4 regions of the Heyndrickxia vini genome follow, and region 1 is predicted to be linked to each of the others. Evidence: riboswitches for the same ligand, from Rfam matches in the RefSeq annotation. Region 1 holds a riboswitch; each other region holds the start of a gene.

Region 1 (4,129 bases):
CGAATTGGATGGTCGAATTCATTCTCTTTCATAAATGTTTTTTTATAATACATTTTATCAATTAATAACTCTTCAAAAGTCATATTATATCCTCCGATAATACATATTTACATAATCAATTAATGCGACAGAATATGTAAATATGCTTCCCTTTTGTTACAGTATTAAAACTTTTCCTGCAAGTAGCTAAACTCTATTTTTATAGTTTAACAAATGAACATTTGCAATAAATTTCATTTTACTTTCATTTTTGATACAGGCACAAGAGACATAAGTAATACTTTTAATATTGCTGAATATTTGTACTTTGGTGGCACCTGTGTTTGGTATATTTTTGTGGATAAACAATAAACCGTTCCTTTCCGCTCCACTCTGCGCTTTTACTATTGTTTAAAGCTACAATCTTTCGAAAAGGGTCATTAATTGCCCAAAACGGTCTTACATATATTTCATATATCCTTTAAAGTAATTAATGGGGAAGTTGATGAGAATCAATTTTAACATTACATCTTAATAATGATTAATGAGGACAAATTAGTGGTAAAACATCTTTAAGTTTCTTTTTTGGAGCTACCGATAGTTTTATAAAAAAAAAACTTAAGGAGATGAAATGTATGGAGTCGAATAGCAGAAAATATTATATTGATATCACCAATGGTGAAATATTAGACACTCCAATTGAAACAAATCAACAATTTGAAATTACTGCTAACCATAAAGAAATTTCTCAGCTTAAAGAGCTTTTCAAAAAGTTATATGCTGCTGATTTAGAAACATATGCACGGGCCCATATTCCTTTCCTTGAATATCACCATGATTCCGAAAATCATAAATATGATCAAATTCTTACTGAAGTTTATCAAATGATCTATCAATTAGGGAATGAAGAAGCACGTCAATATATAATTAATAATGGAATATTGAATGATGACACCCAATCTAAGGGATTAGAAAACTTTAAGTAGATTAAAAAGGGGATGCCTTTCTATCCCCTTTATTTTCGATAATTCAATTCCCACGTAACTCCATATTTGTCCTGTACTTTTCCATAGGTAGCATTCCAAAATGTTTGCTGCAGCTCCATTTTTACTACCCCTTCTTTGGAAATTGCGTCATATACTTGCTTGATTTCCTCATCACTTTCGAATTCGAGTCCAATTTCAATATTATTCCCATAGATTGGCTCATTCCCAAATACATCATTAAAATAAATGGCAAACCCATTAGGAAAATGGAGTTCTGCATGGATGTATTTTCCTTCATGTCCTTTGAACATTTCAATTCCGTCGGCGAGTTGAGTATGTCCAATCTCACCATTTAATACTTCGGCATAGTATTCTATAGCTTCCTTGCAATTTTCAATTGTAATATGTGGGATTATCCTTTTCATTTGTATCCTCCTACCAATTTTCTGCATTGTAAAAAAATTAAAAAAACTAATTGACTTCCTATTCAACTTATTTTATACTTCATCACAGATACAACGCAATTAAAAAGCGTAAAGCTCCTTGTTGAAGACACTCTAGCTGGACAGCAATTAAAAATCGAATACACTCTTATTGAGAGCGGCGGAGGGAATAGGCCCTATGAAGCCCGGCAACCTTCAAGCGATTTGCTTGAAAAGGTGCTACATCCTACAGATCCATGATGATCTGGAAGATAAGAGGAGGACCATTACTTTTCGCCCTCTTCTTATTGGAAGAGGGCTTATTTATTTTTCCACCTCTTCTTCTCTCACCTATCATTCATTTTTTACACTTCGCAGAATCTACATACCAAATTCCAAGTAATCCTATCAATAAAATTAAATAAGGGGGTCATTTAAATGAAAAAGTATTTTATCTTTTGTTTAAGCATCATTACAATTTTTGGTGTGCTTTCAGGATGCTCCAGTAGTGCAAGTGGGGAAAATAAAAAACCTAAAAAAATTATTTTGGATTACGCATTTTACTCGCCAACAAGTCTTGTTTTAAAAAACAAAGGTTTTGCGGAAAAATTATTTAAAAAGGAAGGGATTGATATCGAATTTGTTCTAAGTCAAGGTAGCAACAAAGCACTCGAGTTTTTAAACTCAAAAAGTGTGGATTTTAGTTCTTCGGCTGGTGCAGCTGCACTAATGGCGAAAGCAAACGGGTCACCTATTCAATCCATTTATATCTATTCAAAACCAGAATGGACCGCTCTGGTTACACTTGATCCATCCATTCAATCAGTAGCTGATTTAATAGGAAAAAAGGTTGCCGCAACTATTGGAACCGACCCGTATATTTTTCTGCTTCGTGCATTAAAGGAGAATGGGTTATCACCAAATGATATTGAAATTGTCAATCTTCAACATAGTGATGGTGCAAGTGCATTACAGTCTGGTGAAGTCACTGCTTGGGCAGGATTGGATCCACATATGGCAAAACTAGAACTGGAATCGAAAGCAAACCTATTTTATCGTCAACCAAATTACAATAGCTATGGAACATTAAATGTCCGAAAGGAGTTTGCTGATCAATACCCTAAATATGTTGAAAAAGTGATTGAAGCGTATGAGCAAGCAAGAAAATGGGCGATTGAGCATCCCGATGAAACCGCTGGAATTCTTGCAAAGGAAGCAAAAATTGATAGTGATGTCGCAAAAAAAGAGCTAGAAAGAAATGATTTCTCTTCTCCTACTCCTGGAAATGAGCAAGTTGAAACGATTCAAGCAGCTGGGAAGATTCTTCAAGAAATGAAAGTTTTAAAGGATACTCTTAATATTGAAAAGCTCGTAAATGAGCTGATTACGCCAAAATATGCGAAAAAGGTAATTAATCAATAAAGGAGGCGGGGCAGATGATTGAGCAAAGTGAAAAAGTAAGATTGGTACGAAGAAGAGATACCTCTAAAAAACTAACTTTAAGTAAGAAAAAAGGCAAAAGGAAGTGGATAATAGGAAGCATTATCCCTTTCATCCTCCTCTTACTTTGGGAAATCACCGGAAGGATGGGACTGATTGAGGCACACCTACTCCCGGTTCCATCTATCATCCTTAAAGGAATTTATGACATGGCACGGGAAGGAACGCTGTGGGAGCATACCGGGGCGACGTTATATCGCGTATTTGCTGGGTTTTTTATAGGAACATTCTTCGCTATTTTACTAGGATCTATTGTAGGTTATTTTAAACTATTTGAGAGTCTGTTTGATCCAATTATTCAAGCCTTTCGGTCGATCCCATCTTTGTCATGGGTACCACTCTTTATTTTATGGATGGGAATAGGTGAAACATCAAAAATTATACTCATTGCAGTTGGTGTATTCTTTCCTGTCTACTTAAATATGGTATCCGGAATTCAAGGGGTCGACCGCAAACTTATTGAGGTCGGCAGAATTTATCATTTTTCACCTTATAAAATTATTCGTAAGATCATCCTCCCTGCGGCACTTCCCTCATTTCTTGTCGGAATTCGCAGTGGGCTGGGACTTGGCTGGATGTTCGTCGTAGCCGCTGAAATTATGGGGGCAAGTAAAGGGCTTGGCTATTTATTATTCGTCGGTCAAAACACGTATTCACCCCAGCTCGTTTTAGGCAGTATTTTGTTATTCGCGATACTCGGGAAACTTACGGATTCCATTCTCAAAAAAATAGAAGATCGATCACTTAGATGGCAAGACAGTCTTTCTAACCAAAACTAAGGGGGATTTCAACGATGCTGGCGGTTCGAAATATTTCACGTACGTTTAATCAGGGGAAAACTGGTTTTCAAAACATCTCCTTTTCGATTCAGAAAGGAGAAATTATTGGCATTATTGGTACAAGTGGCTGCGGAAAAAGCACATTATTACGTGTCCTATCTGGACTTGATTCTAACTTTAAAGGCTCGCTTGACCTAGACCTTGCGGCGATTGGAATGGTCTTTCAAGAACCACGGCTAATGCCTTGGCTGGATGTTGTTGATAATATTAGTTTCGGTATCCATTATCCTGAGCAGAAACAAAAGGTAACAGAACTTTTACAATTGGTTGGATTAGTTGGTTTTGAAAAGCATTTCCCTAAGGATCTTTCCGGCGGGATGGCACAACGAACAGCTATAGCACGATCGCTCATTACAGAACCTAGCATATTACTATTAGACGAACCGTTTAGTGCACTTGATGC
Region 2 (4,129 bases), 1.1 Mb from region 1:
ACAGGTTACCAAGCAATAGTTATCAGAACGATGCATAATCAAGTTCCGGATAAATGGCTTGGAAAACGAATCGATAAAGAATTTTGGAAGGAAATTCAAACGTATGATGTATGTCCGATGGGTGAATCGGGTGAATACCATACATTTGTTTTTGATGGACCATTGTTTCATGAGAAAATAAACTTTCGAACCAGTTCAAAAATCGTTCAGGATCACTCTACTAAACTGGACATTTTTCTAAATGATTAAAAAAATGAATTGAGAGGAATATTTTCACTTTATGATAATAAATATTCCTCGTAAGAAACCACACTATTTATTGTTTCAATAGGCTAATTTCTAAAAAATATTGTTACTTCTAACGGTAATAAAAGCGCAGAGTGGATTGAAGCGGAAGGCACTTGACTCCTGCAGGATTAGCTGGAAAGATGAGACCCCGCAGGGAGCGAAGCGACGAGGAGGCTCATCACCAGCCCTGCGGAAAGCAAGTGCCTGTAGCGGAAAGGAACGGTCTATTACGAAAGCTTTTTAAACATGAAAAATACTATCTAAAACGGCTAATGGATGTTCATAACGACGTCCAAACTCACTTCCGGTATAAAAATACTCAGGTGTTTCCAAATAACTTGAAAGTGTTTGTTCCTTTTTAATCTCCCATTTAAGCTGGTCAATCATATGATCAAACGTATAGGAAGCTGACTGATTAGGAGTATTATATTTAACAGAAATAGAAGCGATTTGCTCTCTATCTTTCATGATAAAAATATCATTTCCGTCATTAGTAAAGGCCTTAAATTCTAATGAATCATAAGCAGCCGTGACTGAATGGTGACTTGTCCTAACAACAAATCCTCTCTCTCTAAAATAATCTTCAAAAGAAGCAAGAAATTCATCGACTTTGATTTTCATTCCGGTCAATACATTGTTTTCATAGAGTTGTTTGTTCTTTTCTTTTAAGTGAATCAATTCCGCTTGTAAGTCTTTTATTTCCGTAGTACTCATATCATCATATCTCCTTTTTTATTTCTTCCTTTAATTTTATCAAAAAAATACGGTAGGCAACAAAATGTAATGATTCATATGGTGGTATAGGAGGTGGTACGAATGGTATATGAAATACATGTGTCTACATCTAAGCGTCGCTTAGCACTTTTGAATAACGGCCGGGTAGTTAAAATCTATCCAATCGGTGTGGGGAAAATGTTAACACCAACGCCGAAGGGTACGTATAGAATCATTAATAAGCAGCCAAATCCGGGCGGACCATTTGGAGTAATGTGGATGGGACTATCAAAACCACATTACGGAATTCATGGAACGAATAATCCTGCATCAATCGGGAAACTGGTCTCCCATGGTTGCATTAGAATGTATAACCAAGATGTTTTATCCCTATCTAAAATAGTGCCGATTGGGACGAAGGTAAGGATAAGTCAGTCATGATTTTACACTCAATGGAAATTATGTAGCCCTAAAAAATAAAGTGAACAAAAAGATAAGATAAATATAAGGTTCTTCTTTGGAGTATGAAGAATATAAATTTTATAAAGGGTTCACTTGAAGGGAGGATAGGTGTCAAGCCAAATCAATTTTGTTTAAACGAAACGCAAATTCTTGGATACCAAGTGTGAAAGATAAACAAAATGGTCCAAATGAATAAAGAAAGGGAAATGGAATCATGGTCTTTGAACCTATTCAAATTAATCTTAGTGAATTGAAAATCAATAGTTGTGACCATTCGAGTGCAATTACTCTAGGATCTGCAGTTATCGTTGGCAGAAGAGTGGTTGCAAAGAAAAACCAACCAATTGGTCAACTTTTATCAGATCGTACCACTGTTATATCCTCTAAAAGTTTTACAATTGATGACGATATTGAAGACTTCTTTCGCACAAAAGGCATATAATCAATTAACCCTGTCCCTTTAGGTCGATGGTCTGATATAAAACATAGGAGGTACGAATATGTTATTTGCACCAGCAGTGATTAATCTTCAGACCTTTAAACTGAATTCAATAGATCACACAGCGGTATTAAATATCGGGCAATGCCAGCTATTAGATATTTTTGTCGCCTATAAAAGGAATCAAGGAATTGGAGAACAAAACGGTGATGGGGTTCGAATAATTTTACCTGTTTCATCCGTGTTAGACTCAGATTTCATTGATAGTCCTGCAGTTAAAAATAGTATTGTTTAGTTTGATGTCGTAAATAAGGAGTGACATGTATGTTTTTTTTCACACCTATGGTTGTTAATCTTCTCGGATTTAAAATTAATTCAGTCGATAACTCCTCTGTTATAAACGCTGGGCCAGTTCAATCAATTGATCAATTTACGGCTTATAAGCGAAACCAAGCTTTTGGAGAATTAAACGGTGATTTATCTCCAACCACTTTGCCTATTACAGCAATTGTTGATCCGGACGTAAGTGACAGCCCCGCTGTTAAAAATAGTGTTATTTAGTCGTACTTTTTCTAATTGTATAAGTTCAGCTAAATAAATTTAACAAATTTTTAAAAGGCTATTGACTTATTATATTTTTCGAAATAATATTAAGACTATTAAATTACAAAATTAAATAAAATGACTATGACTTATCCAGAGAGGTGGAGGGACTGGCCCTTTGAAGCCTCGGCAACGGGTTTGCATTTATGCAAATACCGTGCTAATTCCTGCGAATCGGGGTTTTTTCGATTCGAAAGATAAGAAGTAGATCGGTTAGTTTATACGAACCCTTCTTCTTATCTGTTCTTGGATAAGAAGAAGGGTTTTTTATTTATTGAAAGGGAGGATCAAGCAACATGATTAAATTTGAAGGTGTAGGCAAAGTGTTTCAGTCAAAAGGCAGAGAAGTGGCAGCTGTGCAGGATGTTTCTCTTTCAATCGAAAAGGGTGAAATATTTGGTGTAATTGGTTTTAGTGGTGCTGGAAAAAGTACTTTGCTTCGACTGGTAAATCTTTTAGAAAGGCCAACATCAGGAAAGGTAATTGTTAACGAACAAGAAAATCTCTCCCTATCAGAGAAGGAACTTCGAAAGATGAGACAAAGAATCGGAATGATCTTCCAAACCTTTAATCTATTTAACTCAAGAACGGTGTTCGGAAATGTTGCCTATCCGTTAAAAATAGCAAAAGTGCCGAAACAGGAGATTAATAGAAGAGTAACGGAACTGTTGCAATTTGTCGGGTTAGCTGATAAAGCAAATTATTATCCTGAACAACTGTCAGGAGGACAAAAGCAGAGGGTGGGAATTGCGAGAGCACTAGCCACTTCACCAGACATTTTAATTTGTGATGAAGCGACATCGGCTCTTGATCCGGAAACAACGAGCGATATTTTGACACTATTGAAGAGGGTAAATGAGGAATATAATGTGACGATACTATTGATTACTCATGAAATGCAAGTTATTCGAACAATATGTGATCGTGTTGCTGTGATGGAGAATGGACGAGTGATTGAAGAAGGTAGCGTCTTTAATCTTTTTACTAATCCTACAACTAAAACAACAAAAAACTTTATTAGCTCCGTCCTAAACGACAAAATCTCACCGCAACTTTTTGAAAAATTGTGCGGAAATAAGTCTAGTCATCTATACCGGATTATTTTTACCGGTGAAGAGACGAGTAAACCATTGCTATCAAACATTGCAAAGTCCTTTGAAGTAGATGTAAATATTCTTTATGGAAATATTAGCGAAATACAGGAAGTTCTCTTTGGTAATTTAATTGTTGAGTTACAAGGGAATCAAGTAGAGATAGGAAGAGCTGTTAATCATTTGAAACAATATGTAGAAGTGCAGGAGGTTACAAGTCATGCAAGTTGATTGGAGTACATTTTGGCCAAGGATATTCCAAGCATCCGGTCAAACGATAACAATGGTTATTTTTACACTGATTTTTGCAACAATATTTGGCTCAATCATTGGGTTGCTCCTTTTTGTGACAAGAAAGGGGAATATTTTAGAGAATCAAACGGTTTCTACGATTCTTAATATCTTAATTAATATTATTCGGCCAATTCCATTCATTATTTTTTTAGTAGCGATTAGTCCTTTGACCCGTGCTGTGATGGGGTCAACTATCGGAACGGCCGCTGCCATTTTTCCGATGACTATTGCAGCATCC
Region 3 (4,129 bases), 1.2 Mb from region 1:
GTCGTTTTAGCTTATACAACAGACGGCCGGATTAATGCATATAATCTTCAGGTACTGGAGGATGATAAACATTTCTTCCCTCCTTACGATGCATCGCCTGTCGCTAGAAATGATGTATTAAAAAAACATCCTGAATTAAAAGGAATCTTACAAAAGCTGGTTGGAAAGATTAGTACGAAAAAAATGCAGCAATTAAATTATGAAAGCGATGGAAAAATGAAAGAGCCTTCTACCGTCGCTAAAAAGTTCTTAGAGGAAAATAACTATTTTGAGTAAGGCTGGAGGTGTTTGACTTGAATACAATACAAGGATTATTTGATTATTATGCCAATAATGGTGGCTATGTTTGGGAACAGTTTTACCGACATTTTTTGATGTCAGCGTATGGCGTGATTTTCGCTGCGATTGTTGCCATTCCGCTGGGAATCATAATTGCTCGATACCGCAGGCTTAGTACGTGGGTAATTTCACTTGCAAATATTATCCAAACGATTCCTGCCTTAGCGATGTTATCGGTCCTAATGCTAGTTATGGGATTAGGGACGAATACAGTAGTCCTTTCATTATTTTTATATTCGCTTTTGCCAATTTTAAAGAACACCTATACAGGAATCGTCAATGTCGATCAATTCCTGTTAGAGTCCGGAAAAGCGATGGGGATGACGAAATTTCAAATACTAAGAATGGTTGAACTGCCTCTTTCATTATCCGTAATTATGGCAGGTCTCAGAAACGCTCTAGTTGTCGCAATTGGAATTGCTACGATAGGTACATTTGTCGGAGCAGGTGGACTAGGTGATATTATTGTGCGCGGTACGAATGTGACGAATGGATCTTCGATAATATTAGCCGGCGCAATACCAACTGCATTAATGGCAGTAGCTGCAGACTTCTTGATGGGCTGGTTAGAACGAATTTTATCTCCTGTTAAAAAGAAAAAAGAAGTGAAGGTAGAAATGAAGGAAGCTGCATAATATGTAATAGAATTTGTAGCTTAAACTATAAATCTTATAATTCTTATAAAAAAGGTCAGAATTAATCTTGACAAATTAAATGTTCAAATATTATGATTAACAAAACTTAATAATTCTTATCCAGAGAAGCCGAGGGACTGGCCCGATGAAGCTTCAGCAACCTCTACTTAGGTAGAAAGGTGCTAATTCCAGCAAGCATTCGCTTGGAAGATAAGAGTAGACGCACTGGGGAGTCCTCTTTTCTTTTGAAAAGAGGACTTTTTATTTGAAAAAATATGAAAAGAAAGAAGGTTAGTAAAATGAGTAAAGTAGTAATTTTATGTGGGAGCCCATCTGATAAATCCAGGACAGATCTTGTGTTAAAACATGTTCAATTTTTATTAGAAAAGGAAGGAATTACTGTTGCGTATTCTTCAGTTGTCGATTTCTCACCTCTAGATTTAGTAAATAGCCGTTATGACAGTCCGGATATTGATCATTTGGCACAAACGATTATAAATGCAGATGGAGTCATTATCGGATCACCTGTGTATAAAGCGTCCTATACCGGTGTATTAAAGACATTAATTGATTTATTGCCTGAAAGAATACTTAAGGGCAAACCGGTTTTTCCTGTAATGGTAGGTGGCAGTGGTGCACACTTACTCGCTCTTGATTATGCATTAAAACCACTCATCACAACATTGAAAGGAAATCCATTACAAGGAATTTATATTTTAGATAGTGCTATTGATAAATCAAACAAACGGAATCCTCTTACACATATTGATTCGATTCAACGTTTGTCTGAACAGGTTGATGGATTTGTTAAGTCCATTAAACAGTTAAAACAATTTACAGCATAATCTTTATAAAAAATTTAAGGAGGTATGAAAATGGTTAAAAAAAGAATCTATCTAAATGCTTTTGATATGAATTGTGCGGGTCATCAATCCCCCGGTTTATGGTCACACCCAGATGATCGATCCTCCACTTATAAAGATGCAGAATATTGGACACATACTGCACAGGTTTTGGAAAAGGGGTGTTTTGATGCTATATTTTTAGCTGATGTGTTAGGTACTTATGATGTTTATCAAGGCTCAAGGGATCCTGCCGTTCGCCAAGGTGCACAAGTACCGGTAAACGATCCGGCATTTGTCGTTCCGATTATGGCTCAAGTAACAAAACATTTAGGATTTGGATTAACGGCTTCAACAAGCTACGAACATCCATATACGTTTGCCAGAAGAATGTCTACTTTAGATCATTTAACGAAAGGTCGCATTGGCTGGAATGTAGTAACCTCCTATTTGAATAGTGCAGCATTAAATATAGGTCTTGATAAACAAATTAGCCACGATAACAGATACGATATTGCTGATGAATATATGGATGTAGTCTACAAATTATGGGAAGCGAGTTGGGAGGATGACGCAGTTATTGTAGATAAAGTAAAGGGCATTTATACTGATCCGAGTAAAGTTCATGATATTGAACATGACGGATCCTATTATAAAGTGCCCGGTGCACATTTATGTGAACCTTCACCTCAAAGAACGCCTGTTATCTTTCAAGCCGGTGCATCCTCTAGAGGCAGAAAATTTGCGGTAAGGCATGCAGAGTTAGTTTTCATTGGTGCAACTACAATGGAAAGTGCAAAAAAGACTGTTCAAGATTTTCGAGAAGAAGCTATTCGAGCGGGAAGAAAACCAGAAGAAATAAAGATTCTTACCCTTATCACCCCAATTGTCGCCCCAACACAGGAAGAAGCGGAAGCGAAATATGATGATTACAAAAAATACGCTAGCTATGAAGGTGCACTATCTTTAGTTGGAGGATGGACGGGACTGAATTTGGATGAACTTGATCCAAAAGAAAAAATTCAATATGTGAATAACGATGCTATTCAGTCAGCGTTGAAATCATACACTGAGTTCACTGTAGAGGAGGTAGCAGAATTTGTTGGTGTTGGAGGTTTAGGCCCAGTTATTGTAGGTTCGCCAACGACAGTTGCAAATTCATTGGAAGAATGGGTAGAAGTAACGGGAGTAGATGGTTTTAACATTGCCTATGCGATTACCCCTGGAACGTTTGAAGATTTCGTAGAATATGTCATACCCATTCTACAAGAGCGTGGATTAGTCAGAAAAAGTTATGAAGAAGGGACATTCCGTAAAAATTTATTTGGAAATGATTATTTAAATGAACATCATCCAGCCAGACAACATCGAAATAGCAGATTACCAGTTTAAAATGAAAAAAACGGTTGTAGTGTGTGGGGCATAAAGGTAAATAACAAACGTAAACACATAACAAATCACATAAATTTCACAACACAATTCACAGTATATTGCATAGTCAAAAAGGCTTTGAGATACAAATATCGCTAAGCCTTTTTTAAAATTTTTCTTTTTCCCAAAACCGCCTTATAAGTTGTACAAGTTCATTAGAAGCTAAAGCTAGTTTGATAAATAAGCGGAGAAATTTCGCTTATTTAAGAAATAGCACTAAAAATTGCATCAATAGACGGACGAATTCCGCCTAATGATGCAAAAAACGTAAAAATAGAGGATTTTTCTTTGCATAATCGGAAAATCTACGCTTATTTACCCCGAAACACGCTCCGTTGGTCTTCTGTCAAGAAAGTAGACAATAAAAATCGAGACTTTTTTAATAAAACACTACCGCACTTCGTTTGCTGGGGTGTTAGAAATAATCAGTCCAAAACCACGACTGATTATTTCTAACACCAAATGGCTAATTTATGAGGTATACTCCACTTCATTTTGTTGCTGTTTTTTCTCGAATTGGTTAGGAGAACAATTATCCAAAGTGGTATGTTTTCTTTTTCCATTATAAAAACTACTAATATAGTAATTTATTGCCTTTACAGCTTCCTCTCTTGTTTTAAAGCGTCTTCTGTAAATTAAATCTTTTTTGATTGTGGCATGGAATGATTCAATGCAGGCGTTATCGTATGGGTCACCTTTTTTACTCATGCTTATTTGTGCATTCTGTTCTTTCAAGATATCAATGTAATCATGCGAACAATATTGAGAGCCGCGATCAGAATGATGAATAAACCCGTCTTCGGGCTGCCTTGAAACAATCGCCATATTTAACGCTTGTATGGCTAACTCCTTTTTCATGTGAGTGGCAAGACTCCACCCTAC
Region 4 (4,129 bases), 1.7 Mb from region 1:
GTTGTCTCCAATTTTATAAAACAGCCTAATGGTAGGGTTTTTCCCTATCATTTTTTGTAGTTTTCTTGAAATGTATGAGAGAAAAAAAGTACATTTCCTTCTAGTAGTTTTTGAGAGAATAAACAGTAACTATTATTTTTTTGACAAAAACACGGAATGGGCGTACAATTTATAAAATTTGAAATCATTTTATAATTAGAGGTGCTTGCATAGTGAATCAATCATTTGAAACGAAAATCGTTCATCAATCTTTAAAAAAAACCAACCATATTCGAAGTAAAACCACACCGATATTTCAAACCTCCGCTTTTACTTTTAATTCATTAGAGGAACTTGAGGGTTTTTATGATGGTGATGCGTCATACTTATATACGAGAACGGGCAATCCAAACACAGATGAACTAGGACAAATGGTGGCAAGTCTTGAAGGGGCACCAAGCGGGGTGGCAACCTCCTCGGGATTGTCGGCAATTCTAGCCGGTGTGTTATCTGTTGCTTCAGCTGGGGATCATATCGTTGCAGCTGAAGACATTTATGGTGGTACACATCATCTATTAAAGCAGGAATTAAAAAATCTAGGAATTGAAACAACCTTTGTCAACTTTGCTGATGAAGCTGCCATTCGGCACGCAATACGGGATAATACAAAACTATTATATTCCGAAACAGTTACGAATCCCTTTTTGCGTGTTGAACGGATTGACAAACTTGTGCAACTAGGTGAGGAATATAAGTTGTATACAATGGTAGACAATACCTTTGCAACGCCATATTTGTTGAATCCTTATCTGGAGGGTATCCATATTGTCGCCCATAGTGCGACGAAGTATTTGGGTGGTCACAGCGATGTAACAGCCGGGGTAGTTGTTGGTTGTGAAGAATTAATGTCGAAAGCACGTCAAAAGGTAGTTAATCTCGGAAGCAATTTGAGCTCATTTGAAGCATGGCTTACTTGCCGTGGTATAAAAACAATGGCATTACGTATGGAACGTCAATCCGCAAATGCGAAACAATTGGCGGAGTCACTCTATCGAAATTCCTATGTGAAAAAAGTCTATTATCCTACCGATCTTTCAAGTAGAGGAAATGGAGCGATTGTCACAATAGAATTAGCAGACACATGTGATATCCATCGATTCTTTTCATCGTTGGGCTGGGTGAAAATTGTACCTACTTTAGCCGGTGTTGAAACGACCGTATCCTACCCGTTAGGTACCTCCCACCGAGCACTGTCACTCGAAGAACAGCAGAACATAGGAATCAACCAACAAGTTGTGCGAATTTCGATAGGAATTGAAGATGCAGATGATATCATTAAACAATTTGATAAAGCCATTCAGGCTTCGGTTTGAAAAATTCCTTTTCCGAAGGATTGTTGCTTTTAACAAGTGCAGAGTGGATTGGAGCGAAAGGAACCTGACTCCTGCGGGATATAGAGGAAAAGTCGAGACCCCGCAGGCGCAAAGCGCTGATGAGGCTCGACTTCTCACCGCGAAAAAGCAGGTTCCTGTAGCGGAAAGTAACGGTCATAGTTTATTCTTTAGAAAAACTTTTAAAAAAAAGGTTGACGAAGTAACAATTCGTCTACTATAATGCAAAACAAGAGCAATTTTAAATTTTCCAAAAAAACTAAATGTATCACTCTTATCGAGAGCGGCGGAGGGACTAGGCCCTTTGATGCCCGGCAACCTTCAAGCAAATTTGCTTGAAAAGGTGCTAATTCCTACAGATCCAATAGAGATCTGAAAGATAAGGGGAGGAACCTATTAATGAGCCCTCTTCTTATGAAGAGGGCTTTTTGCTTCCCTTCGTATAAAAACCACCAACGATAACACTTCAGGAATCTCTCGACTCGCCTAGCGAAAAAATCAAAAACTTTGGAGGAATGTAAAATGACAAGCGAACAATTTCAACCCGAAACATTATTACTGCACGGAGGGCAAGAACCGGATCCTACAACAGGCTCACGTACAGTTCCTGTTTACAAAACAACATCCTATGTATTTAAAGATACCGATCATGCACAAGGTTTATTTGCATTAGAACAGCAAGGTTATATCTATTCGCGAATCGGCAATCCGACAGTAGATGTTTTTGAACAGCGAATTGCCCTATTAGAAGGTGGAACAGCCGCTGTTGGGCTGTCTTCAGGAATGGCTGCAATTGCCTTCTCCATCCTAAATATTGCCGGAGCAGGGGATGAAATCGTCGCTGCTGGAAATTTATATGGTGGAACATTTAATCTGTTTTCAAATACACTTCCGAAATATGGTATTAACGTAAAATTCGTTGATGCAACAGATCCGGAAAATTTTAGATCAGCGATTACACCAAAAACAAAGGCAGTATTTGCCGAAATTATCGGAAACCCTAGCCTACATGTTCTCGATGTTGAAGAAGTTGCAAAGGTTGCTCACGAAAATGGAGTACCACTTATCGTTGATAACACATTTGGTACTCCTTATCTTTCAAACCCTATTAAGTGGGGGGCGGATGTAGTCATCCATTCAGCTACAAAATGGATCGGAGGACACGGAACAACCATTGGCGGAGTGGTCGTTGATGGAGGAAAATTCGACTGGAACAGTGATCGATTCCCAGACTTTAAAGAACCAGACTTGAGCTATCATGGTATCCGCTACGGTGTCGATGTTCCGCAAGCAGCCTTTGCAACAAAATTACGCGTACAAATTTTGCGAGATTTCGGTGCAAGTTTAAGTCCGGATAGTGCGTTTTTGTTATTACAAGGATTGGAAACATTGCACTTGCGTGTACCTAAGCATAATGAAAATGCAGGTAAAGTCGCACAATTTTTGCAAAACCATCCTGCAGTTTCATGGGTCAATCATCCAAGTCTCGAAGAACATCCATCACATGACCGTGCAGTTAAATATTTAAAAGGCGGATTCGGATCCATTGTCAATTTCGGAATTAAAGGCGGAAGAGAAGCAGGGCGTAAAGTCATTGATAACATTCAATTATGGTCACATGTAGCAAATGTTGGCGATGCCAAATCATTAATTATTCACCCGGCATCGACTACCCATCAACAGCTAAGTGCAGAAGAGCTAAAAGTATCAGGAGTGACGGAAGAGTTAATTCGCTTATCCGTCGGACTTGAAGCCGTGGAAGATATTACGGACGATCTAAACCAAGCCATTCTCAAAGCAACAAGTGTAACAGTTTAATCTAAGGTGCCTGGCACCGTACTTCAATATATTGGTAAATTTGTGGTGCCGATGATGATTTGTATAAAATGCCTTCCCGATGAAAGAAATGAAGTTTGGTAAAGGCAGGTGGGAGTTAGTAATGTCAGTTATTAAAGTTGCATTGTTAGGTTTTGGAACGGTGGGTGAAGGTGTTTACAGTGCTATTCAATCACATCAAGCCCAGCTTAGAAAACTTTTGGGAAAAGAAGTTAGGATTGTTGCGATTCTTATTCGTGATCAAACAAAAGAAAGAATGATTGATGCGAATATTCTTGTGACAACCAATTTTGAGGATATTATCGAAATTCCAGATTTAGACGTGATTTTTGAGGCAATTGTTGGGGAGGAACCCGGTAGATCCTATTTGCTCCAAGCCATTGAAAAAGGAATCCATGTGGTTACTGCCAATAAAGAAATGTTTGCTAATCATGGTCATGAACTAATTCAAAGGGCACAGGAAAATGAAGTGAATATCGGCTTTGAAGCTACGACAGCTGGAGGCGTTCCGATCATTCGAACCATTAAACAGCTCTTACAAGTAAATCAAATAACCAAAATTCAAGGGATATTAAATGGAACATCTAATTTTATTTTAACTGAAATGAGAGAACGAAAGCTTTCGTTTGCTGATGCGCTACAACTTGCTCAGAATAAGGGATATGCAGAAGCTGACCCAACGAACGATATAAGCGGGATTGATGCTTTTTATAAATTAATGATTTTAAGTCAATTAGTCATTAATCAACAACCTAACTGGTCGGAAGTAATAATAGATGGTATTAAATCAATCACGCAGGAACAGATTGAACAAGCAGAAAAACGGGGACAACGTTTTAAACATATTGCTGAAATTTCTTTTAATGACCACTCTTTAGTAGCATCCGTTCAGCCAATCATCGTTGATTCGAATCATCCCCTTT

What was found. Region 1 has a riboswitch for S-adenosylmethionine ahead of I5776_RS17960 (aliphatic sulfonate ABC transporter substrate-binding protein). Riboswitches for the same ligand answer to the same signal wherever they lie in the genome.
Region 2: linked by a shared signal. The riboswitch ahead of I5776_RS01880 (methionine ABC transporter ATP-binding protein) and the one ahead of I5776_RS17960 (aliphatic sulfonate ABC transporter substrate-binding protein) in region 1 are both predicted to bind S-adenosylmethionine.
Region 3: linked by a shared signal. The riboswitch ahead of ssuE (NADPH-dependent FMN reductase) and the one ahead of I5776_RS17960 (aliphatic sulfonate ABC transporter substrate-binding protein) in region 1 are both predicted to bind S-adenosylmethionine.
Region 4: linked by a shared signal. The riboswitch ahead of I5776_RS04975 (O-acetylhomoserine aminocarboxypropyltransferase/cysteine synthase family protein) and the one ahead of I5776_RS17960 (aliphatic sulfonate ABC transporter substrate-binding protein) in region 1 are both predicted to bind S-adenosylmethionine.

The regions. Positions count from the first base shown of each region.
Region 1 covers NZ_CP065425.1:3,593,229-3,597,357, forward strand. Annotated here, with positions in the region: gene I5776_RS17945 (tetratricopeptide repeat protein) at 1-83, opposite strand, end outside; gene I5776_RS17950 (hydrolase) at 615-965, shown strand; gene I5776_RS17955 (VOC family protein) at 995-1,390, opposite strand; SAM riboswitch class I at 1,554-1,666, shown strand; gene I5776_RS17960 (aliphatic sulfonate ABC transporter substrate-binding protein) at 1,826-2,809, shown strand; gene I5776_RS17965 (ABC transporter permease) at 2,824-3,666, shown strand; gene I5776_RS17970 (ABC transporter ATP-binding protein) at 3,681-4,129, shown strand, end outside.
Region 2 covers NZ_CP065425.1:344,821-348,949, forward strand. Annotated here, with positions in the region: gene I5776_RS01850 (Dph6-related ATP pyrophosphatase) at 1-249, shown strand, start outside; gene I5776_RS01855 (hypothetical protein) at 529-1,002, opposite strand; gene I5776_RS01860 (L,D-transpeptidase) at 1,105-1,443, shown strand; gene I5776_RS01865 (hypothetical protein) at 1,679-1,906, shown strand; gene I5776_RS01870 (hypothetical protein) at 1,965-2,198, shown strand; gene I5776_RS01875 (spore germination protein) at 2,228-2,464, shown strand; SAM riboswitch class I at 2,593-2,710, shown strand; gene I5776_RS01880 (methionine ABC transporter ATP-binding protein) at 2,803-3,828, shown strand; gene I5776_RS01885 (methionine ABC transporter permease) at 3,818-4,129, shown strand, end outside.
Region 3 covers NZ_CP065425.1:2,347,439-2,351,567, reverse strand. Annotated here, with positions in the region: gene I5776_RS11775 (osmoprotectant ABC transporter substrate-binding protein) at 1-276, shown strand, start outside; gene I5776_RS11770 (ABC transporter permease) at 294-974, shown strand; SAM riboswitch class I at 1,088-1,191, shown strand; gene ssuE (NADPH-dependent FMN reductase) at 1,274-1,819, shown strand; gene I5776_RS11760 (LLM class flavin-dependent oxidoreductase) at 1,850-3,208, shown strand; gene I5776_RS11755 (IS3 family transposase) at 3,719-4,129, opposite strand, start outside.
Region 4 covers NZ_CP065425.1:995,756-999,884, forward strand. Annotated here, with positions in the region: gene cls (cardiolipin synthase) at 1-19, shown strand, start outside; gene I5776_RS04970 (trans-sulfuration enzyme family protein) at 213-1,352, shown strand; SAM riboswitch class I at 1,642-1,756, shown strand; gene I5776_RS04975 (O-acetylhomoserine aminocarboxypropyltransferase/cysteine synthase family protein) at 1,893-3,188, shown strand; gene I5776_RS04980 (homoserine dehydrogenase) at 3,268-4,129, shown strand, end outside.